DNA from 4 places in the Kineococcus anabasis genome. Region 1 is predicted to be linked to each of the others. Evidence: riboswitches for the same ligand, from Rfam matches in the RefSeq annotation. Region 1 holds a riboswitch; each other region holds the start of a gene.

Region 1 (4,849 bases):
GTGGGGCCGCGCGGCACGTCCTGGAGGTGGACGGGGACCTCGGGTGGCTCGCGCGGGTGCCGGGGGTGCGGGTGGTGGAGGTGTCCGGGGGCCGGGCGGTGTTCGAGCCCGCGGCGCCGCACGTCGCGCAGGACGTGCTGGCCGGGGCGCTGCGCCGGGGGCCGGTGCGGGCCTTCGCGCCGCTCCTGCCGACCCTGGGGGAGCTGTTCGCGGAGGTGGCGGGGTGAGCGCCGCCCGGGGGGTGCGGGGGGTGCGGGGGCTGTGGTGGCTGGTGGCGCGCCGGGAGGTGGCGGTGCGGGTGCGCGACCGGGGGTTCGTGGTCTCCACGCTGCTGATGCTGGCGATCGTGCTGGGCGCGGTGCTGGTGCCGCAGCTGCTGGCCGGTGGCGTGCAGCGGTACGAGGTGGCGGCGGTCGCGGGCACGGCGCCCCTGCTGGCGGGGGGCGGGGACGGCGCGGGCGGCGCGGTGGTCGCGGTGCGCCGCGTGCGGGACGTGGCCGGGGCCGAGGCCCTGGTGCGCGCCGGCTCGGTGGACGCGGCGCTGCTGCCAGGTGCCGCCGGGCGGGTGGAGCTGGTGGGGGACGGGGCGCTGCCGCCGGGGCTCGTGGCCGCCGTCGCGGAGCGGGCGCGGGAGGCGCAGGTGCTGGCGGGTCTCGCGGAGGCCGGGGTGCCCCGGGAGCGGGCCGCGCGGTTGCTGGCGACCCCGGCGCCGGCGCAGCGGCTGCTGGCGCCGGGGGCGGTGGACCCGGCCACGGTGCTGCTGCTGGGCCTGGCCTCCGCGGTCCTGTTCTCCCAGGTGGTGCTGGTCTTCGGCTTCGGCTTCGCCATCGCGCAGAGCGTCGTGCAGGAGAAGCAGACGCGGGTCGTGGAGCTGCTCGTGACGGCGGTGCCGGTGCGCCTGCTGCTCGTCGGGAAGATCGTGGGCAACGGGCTGCTGGCGCTGGGGCAGCTGGCGCTGCTGGTGGCGGCGGGGCTGGCGGGGGTCGCGCTGGGCGGCTCGGGGGCGCTGCGGGACCTGCCGGCGCTGCCGGTGGCGGCGCTGTGGTTCCTGGTGTTCTTCGCGGTGGGCTTCGCGATGCTGTCGTGCCTGTGGGCGGCGGCGGGGGCGATGGCCAGCCGGCTGGAGGACCTGACGTCGACGGCGACGCCGGTGCAGCTCCTCGTGCTGGTGCCGTTCTGCGCGGCGGTGCTCGTGCAGGATCCTGGTCCGGTGCAGACCGTCCTGTCCTACGTGCCGCTGTCGTCGCCGCTGGTGATGCCGCGGCGGGTCCTGTCGGGCGACGCGGCGGCGTGGGAGCCGTTCGCGGCGCTGGCGCTGGTCGCGCTCACGGCGTGGGTGCTGGTGGTGGTGGCGCGGCGGCTCTACGAGAACTCGCTGCTGCGCACGGGCCGGGCCCTGGGGCTGCGCGCGGCGTGGGCGCGGCCAGAGTGAGCGGGGAGCCGCACGGGGTGAGCGAGCAGGACGGGCTGGACGCCGTGCCCTCCCGGTCCGGCCCGCCCGGCGGGCCCGACCCCGGCGCGGAGCGCGTGGTGGGGGTCGGGCCGTGGCCGGGCGGGCCGGCCGCGTGGCCCGGCGATGCCCGTTTCGACCCCGAGTTGCTCGCAACGGGCGACCGCCGGAACGTCGAGGACCGCTTCCGGTACTGGTCCAACGAGGCGATCGTCGCCGAGCTGGACCGGACGCGGAACGCCCTGCACGTGGCGGTGGAGAACTGGCAGCACGACGCGAACATCGGCTCGGTCGTGCGGACCGCGAACGCGGTGAACGCCGCGGGGGTGCACGTGGTGGGCCGCCGCCGCTGGAACCGGCGCGGCGCGATGGTCACCGACCGCTACCTGCACGTGCGGCACCACGCGGACGTGGGGGAGCTGGCCGCGTGGGCGCGCGGTGCAGGCCTGACCCTGGTGGGGATCGACAACGTGCCCGGGTCGGTACCCCTGGAGACGTTCGACCTGCCCCGGGACGCGCTCCTGCTGTTCGGTCAGGAGGGGCCGGGGCTGTCGGCCGAGGCGCTGGCGGAGTGCGCCGCGGTGCTGGCCATCGGCCAGTTCGGCTCCACCCGCTCGATCAACGTGGGCGCGGCGGCGGCGGTGGCGATGCACGCCTGGGTCCGCCGGCACGTCTTCGGCCAGGTGCCGTAGCACTCCCCGGCGCCGCCCCGCCCGGCGCGGGGACGTCCTGCCGCGCGACACCGGGGTGTCGCGCCCAGGACGTCCCCGTTCCCGCGGGGTGGGTGGGGCTCAGGGCAGGCGCAGGACCTGGCCGACGCGGATGGCGCCGGGGTTGGCGCCGATGACGTCGCGGTTGGCGTCGTACACCGCACGCCAGCCGCCGCGCACGCCGTTGCGGGTGGCGATGCGGTACAGGGTCTCGCCGGGGGCGACGGTGTGGGTGCGGGCGCCGGCGAGGTGTGCGGGCGCCGGGGCGGGGGCCGCCGCGGGAGCGGGGGCCGGCGCCGGGGCGGGGGCCGGGCGGCCCAGGAGGCGGGCCTCGGCGCCGACCGGGTCGGCCGCACCGCGCAGGCCCAGCTTGCGGGAGCACGAGGGCCACGCACGCCAGCCCTGGCGGGCCAGGGTGCGCTCGGCGACGACGATCTGCTGCTCGCGGGTGGCGCGGTCGGCGCGGGGGGCGAACTGCCCGCCGCCGAAGGCGTTCCAGGTGCCGCGGCTGAACTGCAGGCCGCCGTAGTAGCCGTTGCCGGTGTTGATGTGCCAGTTGCCGCCGGACTCGCAGCGGGCGAGGCGGTCCCACTCGGACTCCGCCGCGGCGCTGGCGCTGCCGGCCGAGGAGACGATCATGGTGGCCCCGGCGGCGCCGGCGGCCAGGGTGAGGGCGCCGCGGCGGGCGAGGGCGGCGGTGACCGGCGCGGACTCGGCGCGGTGGCGGGGGGTGTGCTTGGGGGTGCGGGCGCGCGGGAACGCAGACATGACGGATGACCTCCAACGCCTGCGAGGTCAGCTGTCGGGTTCGGGTCGAAGGTTGTTGACCCGGCCGCCGGGAGGCGGCTTCACCCCGAGGACGCACCGCAAGCGGTGTGTCCGAGGAACCTGTGGGTCCCCCGCTCCTGCCCGTTCTCGACTCCTGTGCCGGTCGCGGCGGGCAGGACTCGGCGTGTCCGCGACCGTGCCCCGTCGTCGACGGGGCAGGGCGAAGGTAACAAGTTCGCAAGGATCCGTACACATCGGAGACGTTTGTCACACCACGACTGCGCACAGTTGACAAGCGGTGTGACGGACGGGGCGCGTGTGGGGACCGACCCCCGCGCGCCCCGACCGGTCCGCTCCCGGTGCGCCGTGCGGCCGCTCAGCGGCCCCGCGCGGCCCCGCGCGGCCCGACGGGCCCGTCGGCCGCCTCCGACTCCGCCAGCAGCTTCACCACGGCGTCCTGGATGCGCGGGGTGAACGACGAGGCCTTCTCGCCCGGCACGCCCCGCAGCGGCTCGCCGAAGCGCACCGTCACGCGGGGGCGGCCCGGTGCCGGCCAGTTGCGCCTGGGCGGCATCGCCTCGTACGTGCCCCGCAGCGCCACCGGCACGACGGGCACGTCGTTCTCCAGGGCGACGTACGCGGCGCCCTTCTTGAACTCCCGCAGCCTGCCGTCGTAGGAGCGGCCCCCCTCGGGGAACCAGATGAGGTTCCAGCCCTGCGCCAGCAGGTCCGCCGGGGTGCTGGAGACACCGCCCCGGCGCTCCAGCGGGAAGGTGCCGATGACCAGGCCCGAGGCCGTGGCGCGCCACCACACGTCGAAGAAGTAGTCGGCCGCGGCCGCGGCCGCCGTGCGCCGGCGGCGCCTGCCCGGCAGCGCCCGCAGCAGCACCGCGGTGTCCAGGTGCGAGGAGTGGTTGGCGACGATCACGACGGGGCCCTCGATGCGGTCGAAGACGTCCGCGCCGAACACGTCGGTGGCCACCTCCGCACGCAGCACCGGGAACAGCAGCCCCCGCTGCAGCCCGGTGCGCACCGCGGTCGCCGGCCGGGTGCGCACCCAGTCGTTGGAGTGCACCCGCTTCGGGCGCCGCTCACCCCCCGGGCCGCCGGGGCCCGCGGACCCGCCCGCACCCGGCGACCCGCCCCGCAGGCGCTGCACGAGGGCCAGCAGGCGGGAGGGACCGGGCGTCGACATCAGCATGGTCATCGGCGGGCCTCCTCGCCCTGGGCCGTCGCGGCGGCCGGTGTTCCCGCAGCGGCGGTGTGTGTCTCGGCCGCGTCCGCGGCGCGTGGGGTGGCACGGGGCACGCCGCGCATCCAATCACGGAACCCCCGGCGGGGCCGGTCGCCGCCGCGCGGGCGGCGACCGGGCCGCCGCGGGACCGGTCGCGGGGTCAGTCGCGGCCCGCCAGGATGCGCTGCGGCAGGCGCAGCCGGCTGCTGGAGGCGTCCGTCGTCCAGTCCACCACCGGCCAGCGGGCCGCCCGCGCCGCCCGGAACAGCGGCACGTCCGGGGACACCGCCGCCGGGGAGCCCACCGTGCGAAGCAGCGGCAGGTCGGAGTGGGAGTCCGCGTAGGCGTGGCCGGCGGCCAGGTCCGCGCCCTGCGTCTCGGCGTACCGGCGCAGCCACGCCGCCCGCGACTCGCCCACCAGCGGCGGGGAGGTCAGGAAGCCCGTCGCGCGCCGGCGCCCCTCGCCGTCCAGCCGCTCCTCCAGCTCCGTGCACACCACCTCGTCGAACAGGCCCGTCAGCGGCCGGGTGATGGGCCGCACGTCGCCGGTCATGAGGATCGTGCGGTGCCCCGCCTCGCGGTGGGCCGAGATGCGGCGCAGCGCGTCGGAGCTGATCTGCGCGAGGAGCTGCGGGCCCACCACGTCGTCCACGTACGCCTCGAGCTCGTCGAGGTCCACGCCGGCGT
Region 2 (4,849 bases), on a different contig from region 1:
GAGCCCGCCGAGGGTGTCGATGAACTGCTTGAGCTGGGCGGCGATGTTGCCGTAGCGGGTGGGCGAGCCGAAGATCACGGCGTCGGCCCAGGTCATGTCGTCCTTGTCCGCCTCGGGCACGTCCTGGGTCGCGGCGGCGTGCTGCGCCCAGCCCTGGTTGCTCTCGACGGCCTCCTTCGGCGCGAGCTCGTGCACCTTGCGCAGGCGCACCTCGGCGCCCTCCTGCTCGGCGGCCTCGGCGATCGCGCGGGCGATCTCGTAGTTCGTGCCGGTCGAGGAGTAGTAGATGACGCTGAGACGAACCGGGTCACTCACTGTGTTCTCTCCAGAACTCGGGGGCGAAGTGGTGGACTGCTCAACTTCATCCCCGACGCTATGCCGCCCGCCCGGAGCACGCCACCCGGCCGCAGGGGCGCCCGGCGGGGGCACCGCCGGACCGGGTCAGGCCGCCGCGGCGAGGAACTCCTCCCAGCGCGGGTCCGCCTGGTCCGCGCCCCGCACCACCCACGACGCCCCGCGGGGCGCCATCGGCGTGAACGGCAGGTTCCAGCCCATCTCCTCGGGCGTCCGGTCGCCCTTGGCGTTGTTGCAGCGCACGCAGCAGGCCACGAGGTTCTCCCACGAGTCCGGGCCGCGGCGGCTGCGCGGCAGGACGTGGTCGACGGTGCTGGCCGGGCCGCGGCAGTACGCGCAGCGGTGGTGGTCGCGGCGCAGCACCCCGCGCCGGCTCACGGGCACCGTGCGCCCGTGCGGCACGCGGACGTAGCGCCCGAGGAGGATCACCGACGGCCTGGCCAGGGTGAGGGTGGCGCCGATGACGGGCTCGCCGTCCTCCACGACCACCGAGGCCTTGCCCGACAGGACCAGGACCAGCGCCCTGCGGAAGGTCACCACGGCGAGCGGTTCGTAGCCTGCGTTCAGCACGAGGGTGCGCACATCCACCTCCACCGACGAGAAGAGGCGCCGTCCCGGGATGGGAGGGCGCCTCTGATGAGGACGGCGTGCACCGGCACGCGCACCGAATGGTGGTGGTGGCTGTGGATCGATCCGCCCACACCTCTCCTGCGCCGTGGGCGCGCACCCGTCCCCGCGAGCGGGTGGGTCGGTGGGGTGAGCACTGTGCCTCCGTGGTGCCGTCGTCGTGGATCGCACTGTACGTCCGGCTCCGCCCCACGTCACCCTCCACGCCCGACCGGCCGCGTCCCGCTCACCCCGGCCCCACCCGCAGGGGGGACGGCGACGGCCCGCGCGGCCCCGCCGGGGGGCTGCGCGGGCCGTCGCCGCGGGTGGTGCCGAGCGCCCGGAGGACGCACCGGCTCCGCTCAGAGGACGCGGCCGAAGAAGGCCGAGCTCGTCCAGATCTTGCGCTTGGTGACCGTCTTGCCGGCCCGCGGGGAGTCGAACATCATCCCGTCGCCGGCGTAGATGCCGACGTGGTAGACGCGGCCACCACCGTTGGCCATGAAGACCAGGTCGCCGGGCAGCGCCTCGGCGGCGGGGACCCGCCGCGAGGCGAGCATCTGGTCGTGGGAGACGCGCGGCAGGTTCACGCCGATCTCGCGGAAGACGTGCCCGGTGTAGCCGGAGCAGTCGAAGCCGCGGGGGGTCGTGCCGCCGTAGACGTACGGCGTGCCGATGTAGCGGGCGGCGATCTCCAGCACCTGCGCGCGGCGGTCCACCGGGGCCGGCGCGGGGGCCGGCGCGGGCGGCGGGGCCGGGGCGGGGGCCGGCGGCGCGACCGCGGCGGGGGCCGGCGGCGCGAGGACCTGCGGTGCGACGTCGCCGCGCGGGGCCGGCGCGACACGGGCTCCGCTGCGGGAGGCGCGCGCGATGCGGCCGGCGTCGAGGACGCCCTGGATCGCGGCGCGGTGCGTGCGCGCCTCGACCGCGGCGGGGGCGGCCTGCTCGACGACCGGGGCGGGAGCCGGGGCCGGGAGCGTGGCGAACGCGGTCTGCACGGTCGCCGGGGCGGCCTGGAGCGGGGCGGTGACGATCCCGGCGGCGGGCAGCGTCCCCGTGGTGGCGACCGCTGCGGGAGCGGCCTGCACCGTCGCGTCGGCGGACACGGCGACGGAGAGGACGAGGCCGGAGGAGGCGGCCACGACGGCCGTGCCGCGGCCGACGGCGCCGACGTTGCGGCGCAGGCTCTCGGAGGCGGTCGTCAGCGGGGTGAGCGGGCGCGCGGCGGCACGGTGGCGCGCCGAATGGCGGGTCGACAAGGTGGTGAACCTCTCCGACGCCTGCGAGGTGAGCTGTCGGGTTCGGACGGGAGTATCGCCCGGCCGGTTCGCACCGGCTTCACCCCGAGGACCACCCGCACCCGACCGGAGTCAGGACCGAGCGGCCCGAAAAAGTGGTTCCCCCACCCCTGCCATGCGTTCTCGCGGGACCTGGGGCGGTGGCAGGGCTCGGCGTCCGCACCAGGACTCCCCACCGCACGGTGGGAAGCGGCGCGACATTAACCCAGTCCGGCGGAGGAAGTCACGCCGCTGTCACGAACTCGTGTCGGGAGCGTGCGAAAAATTTCGTTGCGTCACCACCCGATCACGGTCAGTCCGGTCACCGGGGTGCGGGCACCTCCACGAAGACGTGGGACGCCTGCGCCGCCGTCAGGTCCACCTCCCGGCCGTCCAGCACCAGCGCCAGCCCCTGCGGCCCGCGCCGCACCCCCACCTCGGTACCGGGCCGCAGGCCCGCCGCGGCGAGGCGCCCCATCAGGTCCTTGTCCGTCTGCACCGGCTCGCCGAGGCGGCGCACGACCACCGGCCGGCCGGTCGCCTCCACCGTGGTCAGGGGCGCCACGCCCGCGCGGAAGTCCTCCGCCTCACCGCTCTCCCCCAGCTCCGCCAGGCCCGGGATCGGGTTGCCGTACGGCGAGAAGTGCGGGTGCTCCAGGATCTCCACGAGCCGGCGTTCGACGTCCTCGGAGATGACGTGCTCCCAGCGGCAGGCCTCCTCGTGGACCAGCTCCCAGTCCAGGCCGATGACGTCGGTGAGCAGCCGCTCCGCCAGGCGGTGCTTGCGCATGACGCGCGTGGCCTTGACCCGCCCCTCCTCCGTCAGCTCCAGGTGGCGCTCCGCGCTGACGTGCAGGAGCCCGTCGCGCTCCATGCGGGCGACCGTCTGCGACACCGTGGGACCGCTGTGGTGCAGGCGCTCGGCGATCCGGGCCCGCATCGGCACGATGCCCTCCTCCTCGAGCTCGAAGATCGTGCGGAGGTACATCTCGGTGGTGTCGATGAGGTCGCTCACGCGCGCATTCTCGGGCATGGGCCCGACCGGTGCACGCACCCGCCGCGCTCCCCGCGCGGGCGGCTCCCCGCGCCGCTAGCGTCCCCGCCGTGACGACACCGGGCCCCGGGCGGGCCGCCGTGCTGTGGTTCCGCCGCGACCTGCGCCTGGGCGACCTGCCGGCCCTGCACGAGGCGGCGGAGCGCGGGCCCGTCCTGCCGCTCTTCGTCCTCGACCCCGCCCTGTGGGGACCCTCCGGCGACGCCCGCCGCGCCTACCTGCTCACCTCTCTGCGCGCGCTCGACGCCGACCTCGGCGGGACCCTCGCCGTCGTGGCGGGCGACCCGGTGGAGGTCGTGCCGCGCCTGGCGGCGCAGGTCGGCGCCGCGAGCGTCCACGCCAGCGCCGACACCGGGGTCTACGGCCGCCGCCGCGACGAGGCGGTCGCCGCGGCCCTGGAGGCCGCCGGGCGCGCCCTGGTGCGCACCGGCACCCCCTACGCCGTCGGCCCCGGCACCCTGCGCACCGGCGCCGGGGAGCCCTTCAAGGTGTTCACGCCGTTCGCCCGTGCCTGGCGCGCCCACGGCTGGCCCGCACCCGCCGGGCCGCCCCCGCGGGCGCGGTGGCTGCGCGGGGCCGCGCCCGGCGTGGACGGCGAGGACTGGCCCGCCGCCCCGGACCTGGGGGACCTCAGGCTGCCCCCGCCGGGCGAGCAGTTCGCGCTGCTGCGCTGGCGGGAGTTCCGCGACACCGTGCTCGCGGGCTACGACACCTCCCGCGACCGCCCCGACCTCGACGGCACCTCCCAGCTCTCCGCCGCCCTGAAGTGGGGCGAGGTCCACCCGCGCACGCTCCTGGCGGACCTGGCCTCCTCCGGCTCACCGGGCGCGGAGGCGTTCCGCACGGAGCTGGCCTGGCGGGAGTTCTACGCCGACGTGCTGTGGCACCGGCCGGAGAGCGCGCGGGAGTACCTGCGGCCGGAGATGCAGCGCCTGGCCTACTCCGAGCCCGGGGATGCCTTCGAGGCGTGGGCCGCCGGGCGCACCGGCTTCCCCTTCGTCGACGCCGGGATGCGGCAGATGCGCGCCGAGGGCTGGATGCACAACCGGGTGCGGATGGTCGTGGCGAGCTTCCTCGTCAAGGACCTGCACGTGGAGTGGACCTACGGCGCACGGGAGTTCATGCACCGGCTGCGCGACGGGGACCTGGCGAGCAACGCCCACGGCTGGCAGTGGGTGGCGGGGTCGGGGACGGACGCGGCGCCGTTCTTCCGGGTCTTCAACCCGGTGACGCAGGGGCAGCGCTACGACCCCGACGGGGACTACGTGCGCCGCTTCGTCCCCGAGCTGCGGCACCTGCCGGGGGCCTCGGTGCACGAGCCGTGGAAGGCGGCGGACGGCTACGCGCACGGCTACCCCGAGCGCGTCGTGGACCACGCCGCCGAGCGGGCGGTGGCGCTGGAGGGCTACCGGCGCGTGAAGGGCTGAGGGAGGCGGGAACATCCCGGGACCCCCGGACTGTTTGCAGGTTCAAGCATTCCGTCGAGGAGGTTCCCGTGACCACGTCCCTGCCCGCCCCCCGCACCGAGCAGCGTCCCGCCACGCTGGACGAGGCCGGC
Region 3 (4,849 bases), on a different contig from region 1:
CTGCTCACCGAGGCGGGCAAGGTGCGCGACGACGCCGACCTCGTGTTCTACAACGCACCCCGGCACGCGAGCGGGTCCGTCGTCCACCTCGGGAAGGACAGCGCGGGGCCGGGCACGGAGGCGCTGGAGGTCGACCTCGCGGCGCTGCCCGCGGGGATCACCAGGGTCGTGCTCGCCGCCTCCGCCGACGGAGGAACGTTCGGGCAGGTCGCGGGTCTCGCGCTGGACGTCCTCGACCCCTCGGGCGCGGTGGTGGCGCACTTCGACATCGCGGACGCCTCCACGGAGACGGCGTTCGTGTTCGGGGAGCTGTACCAGCGCGGTGGTGCCTGGAAGTTCCGCGCCGTGGGGCAGGGGTACGCCAGCGGCCTGGGGGGCCTGGCCACGGACTTCGGCATCTCGGTGGACGACGAGCCGGCCCCGGCGCAGAGCAGCCCCGCACCGGCGGACCCCGCCCCCGCGGCGCCCGCGCTCAGCCTGAAGAAGCAGCGTCAGCTCAGCCTGGAGAAGCGCGCCGAGGCCGAGGCCCCGCACATCGTCAGCCTCGTGAAGACCGCCGCGCTGTCGCTGGAGAAGAAGGGCCTCGGCGAGCACACCGCCCGGGTCGCGCTGTGCCTGGACATCAGCGGCTCCATGGCCCGCCTCTACCTCAGCGGGAAGATCCAGAAGCTGTGCGAGCGGATCCTCGCGCTCGGCCTGCGCTTCGACGACGACGGCGCGGTGGACGTGTTCCTGTTCGGCCGCGACGGGCACGCCGCGGGTGCCCTGGACCTCGGCACCGTCACGGGTTTCACCGACCCGCTGCGCAGCAGGCTGGAGCCCTCCACCTACTACGGCAAGGCGATGAAGCTGCTGCGCCGGCACTACTTCGGCTCCGACTCAGAGCGCCGCACCCCGCTGCGCGCGGACGTGCCCGTGTACGTCATGTTCGTCACCGACGGGCAGACGTTCGACCAGGACGTCACCGCCGAGCAGGTCCGCTCCAGCAGCTACGAGCCGCTGTTCTGGCAGTTCATGGCGATCGGCCGCTCCTCGCGCGACCTGGCGGCCAAGCGGTCCACCCGGCGCGGCTGGGGCCGCACGTCCGGCGGGGAGTTCGAGTTCCTCGAGCAGCTCGACGAGATGCCGGGGCGCCTGGTGGACAACGCGGACTTCTTCAGCGTGGAGGACCCCGCGGCGATCGGGGACGACGAGCTGTTCGACCTGCTGATGACGGAGTACCCGGGCTGGCTGGTGCAGGCGCGCGCGAACGGGCTGCTGCCGTAGGGGTCAGCTCTCCGCCTCGCCGAGGAACCGCTCCAGCACCGCCGCCAGCAGGGGCGGCATCTCCTGCATCGGGTAGTGCCCGCACCGGGGCAGCGCCTCCAGCGCGAACCGCGGGCACAGCGGCTCCCAGCCCGCCCGCACCGCGGTGGCGCGCAGGGGCTCGCCGTCCTCCTCCCCGGTCACCGCGAGCACCGGCACCCGGGCCGGGGCCGACGGTTCCGCGACCCCGTCGCGGGCGAACATCTCGACGTACGCGGCGACGGCCCGCGGGTCCGCGGCGGCACGCCACCCGGCGAGCTTGAACTCCAGCCACCCGGGGGTCAGCCGGACGCCCCACATCGAGCGCAGCGCCCCCCGGCGGCCCTCGTCGTCCGCGAGCGCCAGCGCGCGCATCCGGTCCACCGCGGCCGCGTCGGCGCCGAGACCCCCGGGTGGCGGCGGGGTCAGGACGGCGGCGCGCTCGACGCGGCCGGGGGAGTGCTGCGCCAGGTGCAGGGCGGGCAGGCTGGTCATGGAGTGCCCGACGACGGCGAACCGCTCCCAGCCGAGGGTGTCGGCCAGGGCCACCACGTCCCGCGCGACGGCCGCCGCCGAGGGCTGCGCGGTGAGGTGCCGGGAGCGCCCGTACCCCCGCACGTCCGCGAACGCCCACGTGGACGTGCCGCCGTCGAGGGAGGGGCGCACGGGGTCCCACGCGCCGGTGTCGCTCAGCCAGTCGTTGAGGACGACCACCCGGCGCGGCCCGTCGCCCAGCAGGTCGTGCCCGAGGACCTCGCCCACGGTGTGCCTCCCGGAGGTGCGCAGCGCTGTCCCGGCGAGTGTGGAGGGCGGCGGCGGACCGCGGGAGCCGTGTTCGCCGTGGGCACGCGTCAGGCGGTGCGGAAGCTGCGGCGGTACGCCGTGGGGCTGACGCGGCGGCGCTGCGCGCGGTGGCCACCGGGGGCACCCGCCGCCCCGTGGACGACCTGACGGCCCCCGTCCGGGGGTGAGGACACAGGGTGATCCGGCGCCACACCCACATGCACAGCACTGTCACAGGGTTGGCACGATTCACTCCGCACAGTAAGCTCCGGCTGCCCTGGAGATCCCTCCGGGGTGCTCCCAGCGTGCGCCGAGCCTCTGCCGGCGCTGGGGGCGACGCGAGACCGTCACGGCAGAGGGCGGGGGACCCACTTACCGGGCGCGGCACCAGCCGCGTCCTCGGGGTGAAGCTCACGACCTGAGCCGGGTGAACCTTCCACCCGAACCCGACAGCTCACCTCGCAGGCGTCGAGAGGTGAGTCCGCCATGCCCGAGCGCATGTCCTCCGGCGCGCCCGCGCGCCGTCGTCCCCGCTTCCTGACCGCCCCCGCCGCGCTGCTCCTGGCCGCCGGGATCAGCACGGGCCTCACCGCGCCCGTGCTGGCCGCCGCGCCCGCCGCCGCGGCCGTCGTGGACGCGCGCGCCGTCCTCGACGTCGCCCACCGGTTCGTCGGCCTGCCGTACCGGTACGGCGGCACCACCCCCGCCGGGTTCGACTGCTCCGGCTACACCGGCTACGTGTACCGCCAGTTCGGGGTGCACCTGCCCCGCACGGCCACCCAGCAGATGCACGCCACCCGCCGGGTGTCCGACCCCCGACCCGGCGACCTGGTGTTCTTCCCCACCCGCGGTGGGCGCGCCTACCACGTGGGCATCTACGCCGGCGACGGGTTCATGTACGACTCCCCGCGCTCGGGCCGCTCGATCAGCAAGCGGAAGATCTGGACGTCCGCGGTGGTGTTCCACCGCGTCTGAGGCCGGCCCCCCGGGGCGGCGGTGCCCACGCACCGCCGCCCCGCAGGTCAGTCGCTCCCGCCGTCGCCGCCCGCGCCGTCCGGTGCGAGGAACACACCCGTTCCCAGCATCCCGACGGCGGCGGCCGTCGACATGTCGTGGACCGCGAACGTCTGCCCGAGCCGCACCGGCTCCGGCAGGACGCGGAACCGCTCGCGCGGGTCCTCCTCATCCGCCACGGTGGCACTCCTCCCGCTCCGGCCGCCCCGGCGGGCGGCTCCTCCAGCGTGCACCCGGGGTCCGCGGCGGACAAGGCCGCGGACGCGACCAGGGGCCGGGACGTGTCGCCCCGGCCCCCGCCACCCGGTGGTGGGCGTCAGCCGATGCGTTCCCGGCTGACCTCGGTGTAGGTGCGGAACGACCCGTAGGAGACGTCGTCACGGTCGTCGGTGAAGCCCATCGCCCCGAGCGCGCCGGTGACCACGGCGTCGCCGCTCGCCACCCCGCGGATCCTGCTCCGGTACGTGGACGTCCCGTCGTTCCAGGTCTCGGTGCTGGTGTAGGACGCCATCGGCCCGCTGCCGCGCAGCTCGACCCGGGCCGGCACCCGGCCCAGCTCGGTCCCCGGACCGCCGTGGCCGCCGTTGCTGACGATGACCTCACCGGTCGCCACCGCGGTCCCCGCGCGCGCGTCCACGATCAGCGTCATCGCCTCGGAACCCAGCATGCGGTCACGGACGTAGTCGCAGGTCCCCGGGGTCCCAGGTTCCGCGTGCCCACCGGGGACCTCGCCCGGGTCGCACTGCCAGTCGGTGATCTGCCCGTGCAGGAACGTGCCGCGCGCCTCCTTGGACACGGACAGGAACCCGACGTGGACGTTGCTGTCCGGGATGGGGAGCAGGTTCTCGAAGTCGTACTCCGTCCACTTGACGAACGCCGAGGCGCCGGAGCGCTTGGTGCTGGTGGAGTCCTTCGGCGCGGCCGCCGCCGGACCGGCGGTGGCGAGCAGGACCCCGGGCACGGTCAGGGCCGCGGCGGTGCGCAGCAGCGCGGTGCGGAGCGGGTGGGACGGCATGGCTGATCTCCTCGTGGTCGTCTCCCCGGCGCGGGCGCGCCGGGCTCCGGAAGGGGCCGGGGTCGCGCTCAGGGCGCGGTGCGCAGGCGGGCGTCCACGAGCTCCCCGATGGCGTCGCCCTGCGTCTTGCCGCTGGCGACGCCGTGGGGGTAGTGGATCCCCCCGTAGATGCGGCTCTGTGCGGCGGTGTCCGCGGCCTCGCGGAAACTCCGGTAGTGCCGGGTCCGCCGCACGATGCCGACGGTCGTGGCCAGGGACGTGTCGTCGAAGGCCAGCGCGCCCAGCGACGACGTCAGCACCGTCGCCGCCGCACACGAGCCCACCGAGTGCCCCGAGGTGTGCTCCGGGAACTGCGGGGAGTTCACCCAGGTCTGCCACCCCGGGTCGATGCCGTAGCGGCGCACGTACGTCACGGGACGCAGCAGGTTGTACCGGTACTTCCACGTCCAGCAGTTCGTGAACGCGTCGTGCAGGGTGACGCCGGTGCGGACCAGCGCGTCCACCGTCCGGTCCAGCGCCAGGCCGCGCTGCTCGCACGCCTGGAGCGCGATGTGCAGCCAGTGGCCGGCGGGCATCCCGGAGAAGCGGGGGTTGTCCGTCCAGAACCGGGCGACGTCGCGTGTCTCGTCGGTGTTCAGCGCCGCCTGCTCGTGCACCGCCTTCGCCTGCAGCCAGAAGGCGGAACCCACCTCCGCGGAGAACGGCAGCGGTGGCTGCGGGGCGATCTCGTCGGGCGAGCGCAGGACCATCGTG
Region 4 (4,849 bases), on a different contig from region 1:
GGCCCGGGCCGGGCGGGGCCCGGCCGCGAGCGCGTGGCGGGCGGGTGCGCCCCCCGGCCCTCCGGTACGGTCACCCCGACCCCCGGGACGTCCGCCGGGGGCAGTGGACGAGGAGCCGGGAGGCACCGTGGCGGTCAGCGCGAACGGCGACGTGACGATCCTGAAGGCGCCGTTGCCCAGCGACCCCCGCGCCCTGGAGGCGGAGATCGAGGTCCGCAGGGCGCGGCTGGCATCGACGATCGACGAGCTGGCCGGCCGGGTGCAGCCCGCCGCGCTGAAGCAGCGCGCCGTGCAGTCCGTGCAGCACAAGGTCTCGGCCTTCGCGACCGACTCCGACGGTGCGCTGCGCGTCGAGCGCGTGGGCGCCGTCGCCGTCGCGCTGGTGGGCGTCCTCGCCCTCGCGGTGCTGCGCCGGCGCAGCCGCCGCCACCGCTGAGCCGCCGGGCGGCGGACGTCCCGGCCGGGGCGATGTACGGTCGTCGGTCGTGAGCACTCCCGCCTCCCGCCTGCCCGTGCGGATGCTGCACGACCGCGTCCTCGTCAGCCAGGAGGACGCGGGGGAGCGGACCTCCAGCGCGGGCATCCTCATCCCCGCCACCGCCGCCGTCGGCAGGCGCCTCGCCTGGGCGGAGGTCGTCGCCCGGGGCCAGCACGTCCGCTCGGTGGAGGTCGGCGACCGGGTGCTGTTCGACCCCGAGGACCGTGCGGAGGTCGAGCTGCACGGCAAGGGGTACGTCCTGCTGCGCGAGCGGGACCTGCACGCGGTGGCGGCCCCCCGCGTGCAGGACGGCCAGACGGGGCTGTACCTCTGACCTGCCGGCGCCCGTGACGCTCCCGTCCGGCGGGGACGCCGCCCCGGCGCGCCCCCGCCGCAACGCCCGGTACACGTCCCTGCAGGCGGACGGCCCCACGCCGTGGGAGATGGTCCGCGCCGTCCCGGCGATCCGGCGCAGCGCCGTGGACTTCCTCACCGGCCTCGTCCGCCGCCACGGCGACGTGGTGGCCTTCCCCCTGCCCCGCACGCACGTCCTGCTGCTCAACGACCCCGCGGGGGTGCGCCGGGTCCTGGTGGACAACGCGCGCTCCTACGGCCGCGACACGATCCAGTACGGCGCCCTGTCCGCCGTCACCGGCCAGGGCCTGCTCACGAGCGACGGGGAGACCTGGCGGCGGCACCGGCGCGTGGTGCAGCCCGCGTTCCACCACGGCCGCCTCGACGCCGTCGCCCGGCAGGCGGGCGTCGCGGCCCGGCGGGTGCGCGCGCGGTGGGCGCAGGCCGGCCCGCAGGAGCCCGTGGACGTCGCGGAGGGCCTCTTCGCCGCCGCGCTGGAGGTCGTGGGCCACCTGCTGGCCGACACCGACCTGGCGGGCGAGGCGCTGGCCCCGGCCGCGCACCGGCTCGTGGCGGCGGTGGAGGAGGCGCTGGCGGCGGTCGTGGCGGGTGCGAGCAGCCCGGTCCCGGCGTCCTGGCCCACCCCGAGGAGGCGGCGGCTGCGCCGGGCGGTGGCGCGCGTGGACGAGGTGTGCGAGCTGCTGGTGCGGCTGCGCCGGGAGGCGGGCGTGGGCCCGGACGACACCGACGTCCTGGCGCTGCTGCTGCGCGCCGGGCTGCCCCCCGGGCAGGTGCGCGACGAGCTGGTGACGTTCGTGGTGGCCGGCCACGAGACGGTGGCCTCGGCGCTGACGTGGACGCTGCACCTGCTCGCGCGCCACCCGGGGGAGCAGGCGCGGCTGCACGCCGAGCTGGACGCCGTCCTCGGGGGGCCGGGCGGCCGCGAGCCCGGCTGGGACGACCTGCAGGCGCTGCCGTTCACCCGCGCCGTCCTGGAGGAGTCCCTCCGCCTGTACCCGCCGGCGTGGGTGGTGACGCGCCGCGCCCTGGCCGACGACGTGGTGGCGGGGGTGCCGGTCCCCGCGGGCACGCTCGTCATCGTCTGCACGTGGGCGCTGCACCGGCACCCGGCGCTGTGGGAGGACCCCGAGGCGTTCCGCCCGGGGCGGTTCCTGGAGCGGGTGCGCCGGGAGGGCTACGTGCCGTTCGGGGCCGGGCCGCGGCTGTGCATCGGGCGGGACGTGGCGCTGGTGGAGGGTGTGCTGGTGCTCGCGTCCCTGCTGCGGGACCACGCCCTGCGCCCCGCGCCCGGCCCGGAGCCCCGCGTGGAGTCGCTCGTCACCCTGCGCCCCGCGGGGGGGATGCCGCTGCTGGTCTCCGCGCGCCGGCGCGCCTGACGCGGCGACGGCCCCACCGCACGGCCGGGAGGCCGCGCGGCGGGGCCGCGGGGAGACGTGCGGTGGTGCGGGTCAGGCGGTGTACGTCCAGTGCCAGGGCTCGCCGGGCACGTCCTCGTCGTAGCCGAACTCCGCCGCGTGGGCGCGCAGCCACTCCAGCGTCCCGTTCGCGGTGTCCACGTCGATGCTGAGCCCCCAGCCGTGGTTGCTCGTACCCGGCCGGGCGGCGAGGCCCCCGTGGCCGTAGAGACCCTTGCGCACCGCGAGGGCGACCTGCTCGGCGTAGGAGCGGTAGGAGTCGGTGACGCGCAGGGTGATCCCGTCGCGGCCCGCGGCCTCGGACATGCGCTGGAAGGCTTCCGCCGCCGGGGCCCACATGGCGTGCGCGCCCTGGCCGATCGGGTGCAGCGCCTCCGGCGGCAGGCTGCCGTTGCCGAAGCGCACGAGGTCGGCGGGGACGCCGTCGGCGTCCCGCTGCGGCGGCGGCGGGGGCGCCTCCGGCAGGGCGGCGAAGCTCGTCTCCACCGCGACCACGACGGGCGCGGCCACGGGGGCGGCGACGGCCGCGGTCTGCACGGCGCCGAACGCGGCGCCGGCGAGGCCCGCCGCGGCGCCGCCCACGACGGCCGTGGCGCCGCCCGCGACGGCCGTGGCGGTGCCACCGCGGACGGCGGCGTCCGCGGCGCCGGTGAGGGAGACGACCAGGCCGGTCGAGGCGGCCACGACGGCGGTGCCGCGCCCCGCGGCGTACACGGTCCGGCGCAGGCTGGTGGTGGCGGTCGTCAGCGGGGTGAGCGGGCGCGCGGCGGCGCGGTGGCGCGCCGGAGGGCGGGTCGACAAGGTGGTGAACCTCTCCGACGCCTGCGAGGTGAGCTGTCGGGTTCGGACGGGAGTATCGCCCGGCCGGTTCGCACCGGCTTCACCCCGAGGACCACCCGCACCCGACCGGAGTCAGGACCGAGCGGCCCGAGAAAGTGGTTCCCCCACCCCTGCCATGCGTTCTCGCGGGACCTGGGGCGGTGGCAGGGCTCGGCGTCCGCACCAGGACTTCCCACCGCACGGCGGGAAGCGGCGCGACCCTAACCCGAGCGGGGCGGGGATGTCACGTCGGGGTCACGGTTGTCCAGGGAGCGAGATGTCAAGTGACACAACATGTTTCGCTGCGTCAGCGACTCGTTGCTCATTGTGGGGACCTTCGTGGCGCAGGGTGGTGGTGCGGCGACGGTGAACACGTGGCGCACAGTTCTGAAGCCGGTGCGAAACGTGATTCCCGGGTGGGTGGCGGTATCGCGTGAGCCCGTCCGGGTGAACACGCAGGGCCGGATCGCACCGAACGGATGAGGCCGCGAGCCGAATTCCCGACGCATCCGTCGCGCAACGCTCCCTAGCGTTACCGTCGGTCGACCACCAGCCCACCGGAGTGCACCGCGCCCGGGTGCGGCCGACACCTGGAGCCCTCATGACCGCCCCTGATGAGCTGCGGCAGTACCTCGCCGAGGAGTTCCGCCGCCTCGACGACGGCGTGCGCGCCCTGCACGCCCGCCTCGACTCCCTCGAGGACGCCGTACGTCCCGCGGCCCCCCGCGCGGACCCGCCCGCACCGGCCGCCGTGCCGTCGCCCGCACCGACCGCCGTGCTGCACCCGCCGGTACCGGCGCCCCAGGCCCCGCCCCAGGCCCAGCCCTACGCGCCCCCGCCGCGCGGGCGGCGGGAGCCGCGGCCGTCCACGGGCGCCGACCGCGAGAGGCTGCTCTCGCGCCTCTTCGCCGCCGTGGGCACCGTCATCACCCTCGTCGGCGTCACCTACCTCGTCGTCCTCGGTGTGCGGCACGGCGTCTTCGGCCCCGTGCCGCGCACGGTGTCCCTGGCGGTGCTGTCCCTGGGCCTGCTCGCCGCCGGCGCGCGGGTCCGCACCCGCGCCGGGACCGGCGCCGGCGCGGTGTCCCTCGCCGCCGTCGGTCTCACCGGCCTCTACCTCACCCTCGTGGCGACGACCGCCGTCTACGGGTGGCTGCACCCCGTGCCGGGGCTGCTGGCCGCGGTGGCGCTCGCCCTGGCGGGTCTGGAGGTGGCCCGCCGGTGGTCCAGCGAGGCGCTCGGCGTCGTCGCGGTCACCGCGGTCTGCGCCCTCGTGCCGTTCGTCGCGGGCCTGGAGGGCCTGCACCTCGTGGGTGCGCACGTCCTCGTGCTGGCGCTGGGCTGTGCCCGGGTCCTGCGGGCGCGCCCGCGCTGGCGCACCCTGCACGTCGCCGTCCTCGCGCTGCTGTGGCTGCACACCACCTCGGCGGCGCCGCTCGCCGGGCTGGAGCCCCGGGGTGCCGTGCTGGCGGTGACCCTCGCCGCCCCCGTGCTCGTCTGGGCGTGGGCCCTGCTCGGCTCGCGCGACCCCCGGCAGGACCGCTACCTGGCGGTGGCCGCCGCCGTGTACGCCGTGCCGGTCTTCACGCTCGTGCAGATCCAGGGCGGTGACCGGTTCGTCGTCGCGGTCCTCGCGCCGCTGTCCGTCCTGCTCGCCGCCGCCGCGCTGCTGACCGGCCGCGGCCGCAGGCCTGCCGGGGTGGCCGTGCGCACCACGCTGTGGGCGGTCGCCGCCTCGTTCGTCCTGGCGATGACGCTGCAC

The links. Region 1 has a riboswitch for cyclic di-AMP ahead of ACYQBY_RS19040 (LysM peptidoglycan-binding domain-containing protein). Riboswitches for the same ligand answer to the same signal wherever they lie in the genome.
Region 2: linked by a shared signal. The riboswitch ahead of ACYQBY_RS04000 (C40 family peptidase) and the one ahead of ACYQBY_RS19040 (LysM peptidoglycan-binding domain-containing protein) in region 1 are both predicted to bind cyclic di-AMP.
Region 3: linked by a shared signal. The riboswitch ahead of ACYQBY_RS08090 (C40 family peptidase) and the one ahead of ACYQBY_RS19040 (LysM peptidoglycan-binding domain-containing protein) in region 1 are both predicted to bind cyclic di-AMP.
Region 4: linked by a shared signal. The riboswitch ahead of ACYQBY_RS20065 (M15 family metallopeptidase) and the one ahead of ACYQBY_RS19040 (LysM peptidoglycan-binding domain-containing protein) in region 1 are both predicted to bind cyclic di-AMP.

What each region holds. Positions count from the first base shown of each region.
Region 1 is NZ_BAAIHU010000012.1:110,752-115,600, reverse strand. Features, by position in the region: gene ACYQBY_RS19055 (ABC transporter ATP-binding protein) at 1-227, shown strand, start outside; gene ACYQBY_RS19050 (ABC transporter permease) at 224-1,432, shown strand; gene ACYQBY_RS19045 (TrmH family RNA methyltransferase) at 1,477-2,142, shown strand; gene ACYQBY_RS19040 (LysM peptidoglycan-binding domain-containing protein) at 2,242-2,928, opposite strand; cyclic di-AMP (ydaO/yuaA leader) riboswitch at 2,930-3,109, opposite strand; gene ACYQBY_RS19035 (lysophospholipid acyltransferase family protein) at 3,305-4,135, opposite strand; gene ACYQBY_RS19030 (SDR family oxidoreductase) at 4,323-4,849, opposite strand, start outside.
Region 2 is NZ_BAAIHU010000002.1:99,865-104,713, reverse strand. Features, by position in the region: gene wrbA (NAD(P)H:quinone oxidoreductase) at 1-315, opposite strand, end outside; gene ACYQBY_RS04005 (HNH endonuclease) at 442-936, opposite strand; gene ACYQBY_RS04000 (C40 family peptidase) at 1,323-2,219, opposite strand; cyclic di-AMP (ydaO/yuaA leader) riboswitch at 2,225-2,353, opposite strand; gene ACYQBY_RS03995 (metal-dependent transcriptional regulator) at 2,560-3,252, opposite strand; gene ACYQBY_RS03990 (cryptochrome/photolyase family protein) at 3,342-4,718, shown strand; gene ACYQBY_RS03985 (malonic semialdehyde reductase) at 4,787-4,849, shown strand, end outside.
Region 3 is NZ_BAAIHU010000004.1:101,993-106,841, reverse strand. Features, by position in the region: gene ACYQBY_RS08105 (VWA domain-containing protein) at 1-1,266, shown strand, start outside; gene ACYQBY_RS08100 (alpha/beta fold hydrolase) at 1,270-2,046, opposite strand; gene ACYQBY_RS08095 (hypothetical protein) at 2,136-2,261, opposite strand; cyclic di-AMP (ydaO/yuaA leader) riboswitch at 2,395-2,549, shown strand; gene ACYQBY_RS08090 (C40 family peptidase) at 2,554-3,042, shown strand; gene ACYQBY_RS08085 (hypothetical protein) at 3,090-3,260, opposite strand; gene ACYQBY_RS08080 (hypothetical protein) at 3,398-4,096, opposite strand; gene ACYQBY_RS08075 (vanadium-dependent haloperoxidase) at 4,165-4,849, opposite strand, start outside.
Region 4 is NZ_BAAIHU010000013.1:46,926-51,774, forward strand. Features, by position in the region: gene ACYQBY_RS20050 (DUF3618 domain-containing protein) at 128-436, shown strand; gene ACYQBY_RS20055 (GroES family chaperonin) at 519-812, shown strand; gene ACYQBY_RS20060 (cytochrome P450) at 826-2,229, shown strand; gene ACYQBY_RS20065 (M15 family metallopeptidase) at 2,302-3,069, opposite strand; cyclic di-AMP (ydaO/yuaA leader) riboswitch at 3,075-3,203, opposite strand; gene ACYQBY_RS20070 (hypothetical protein) at 3,689-4,849, shown strand, end outside.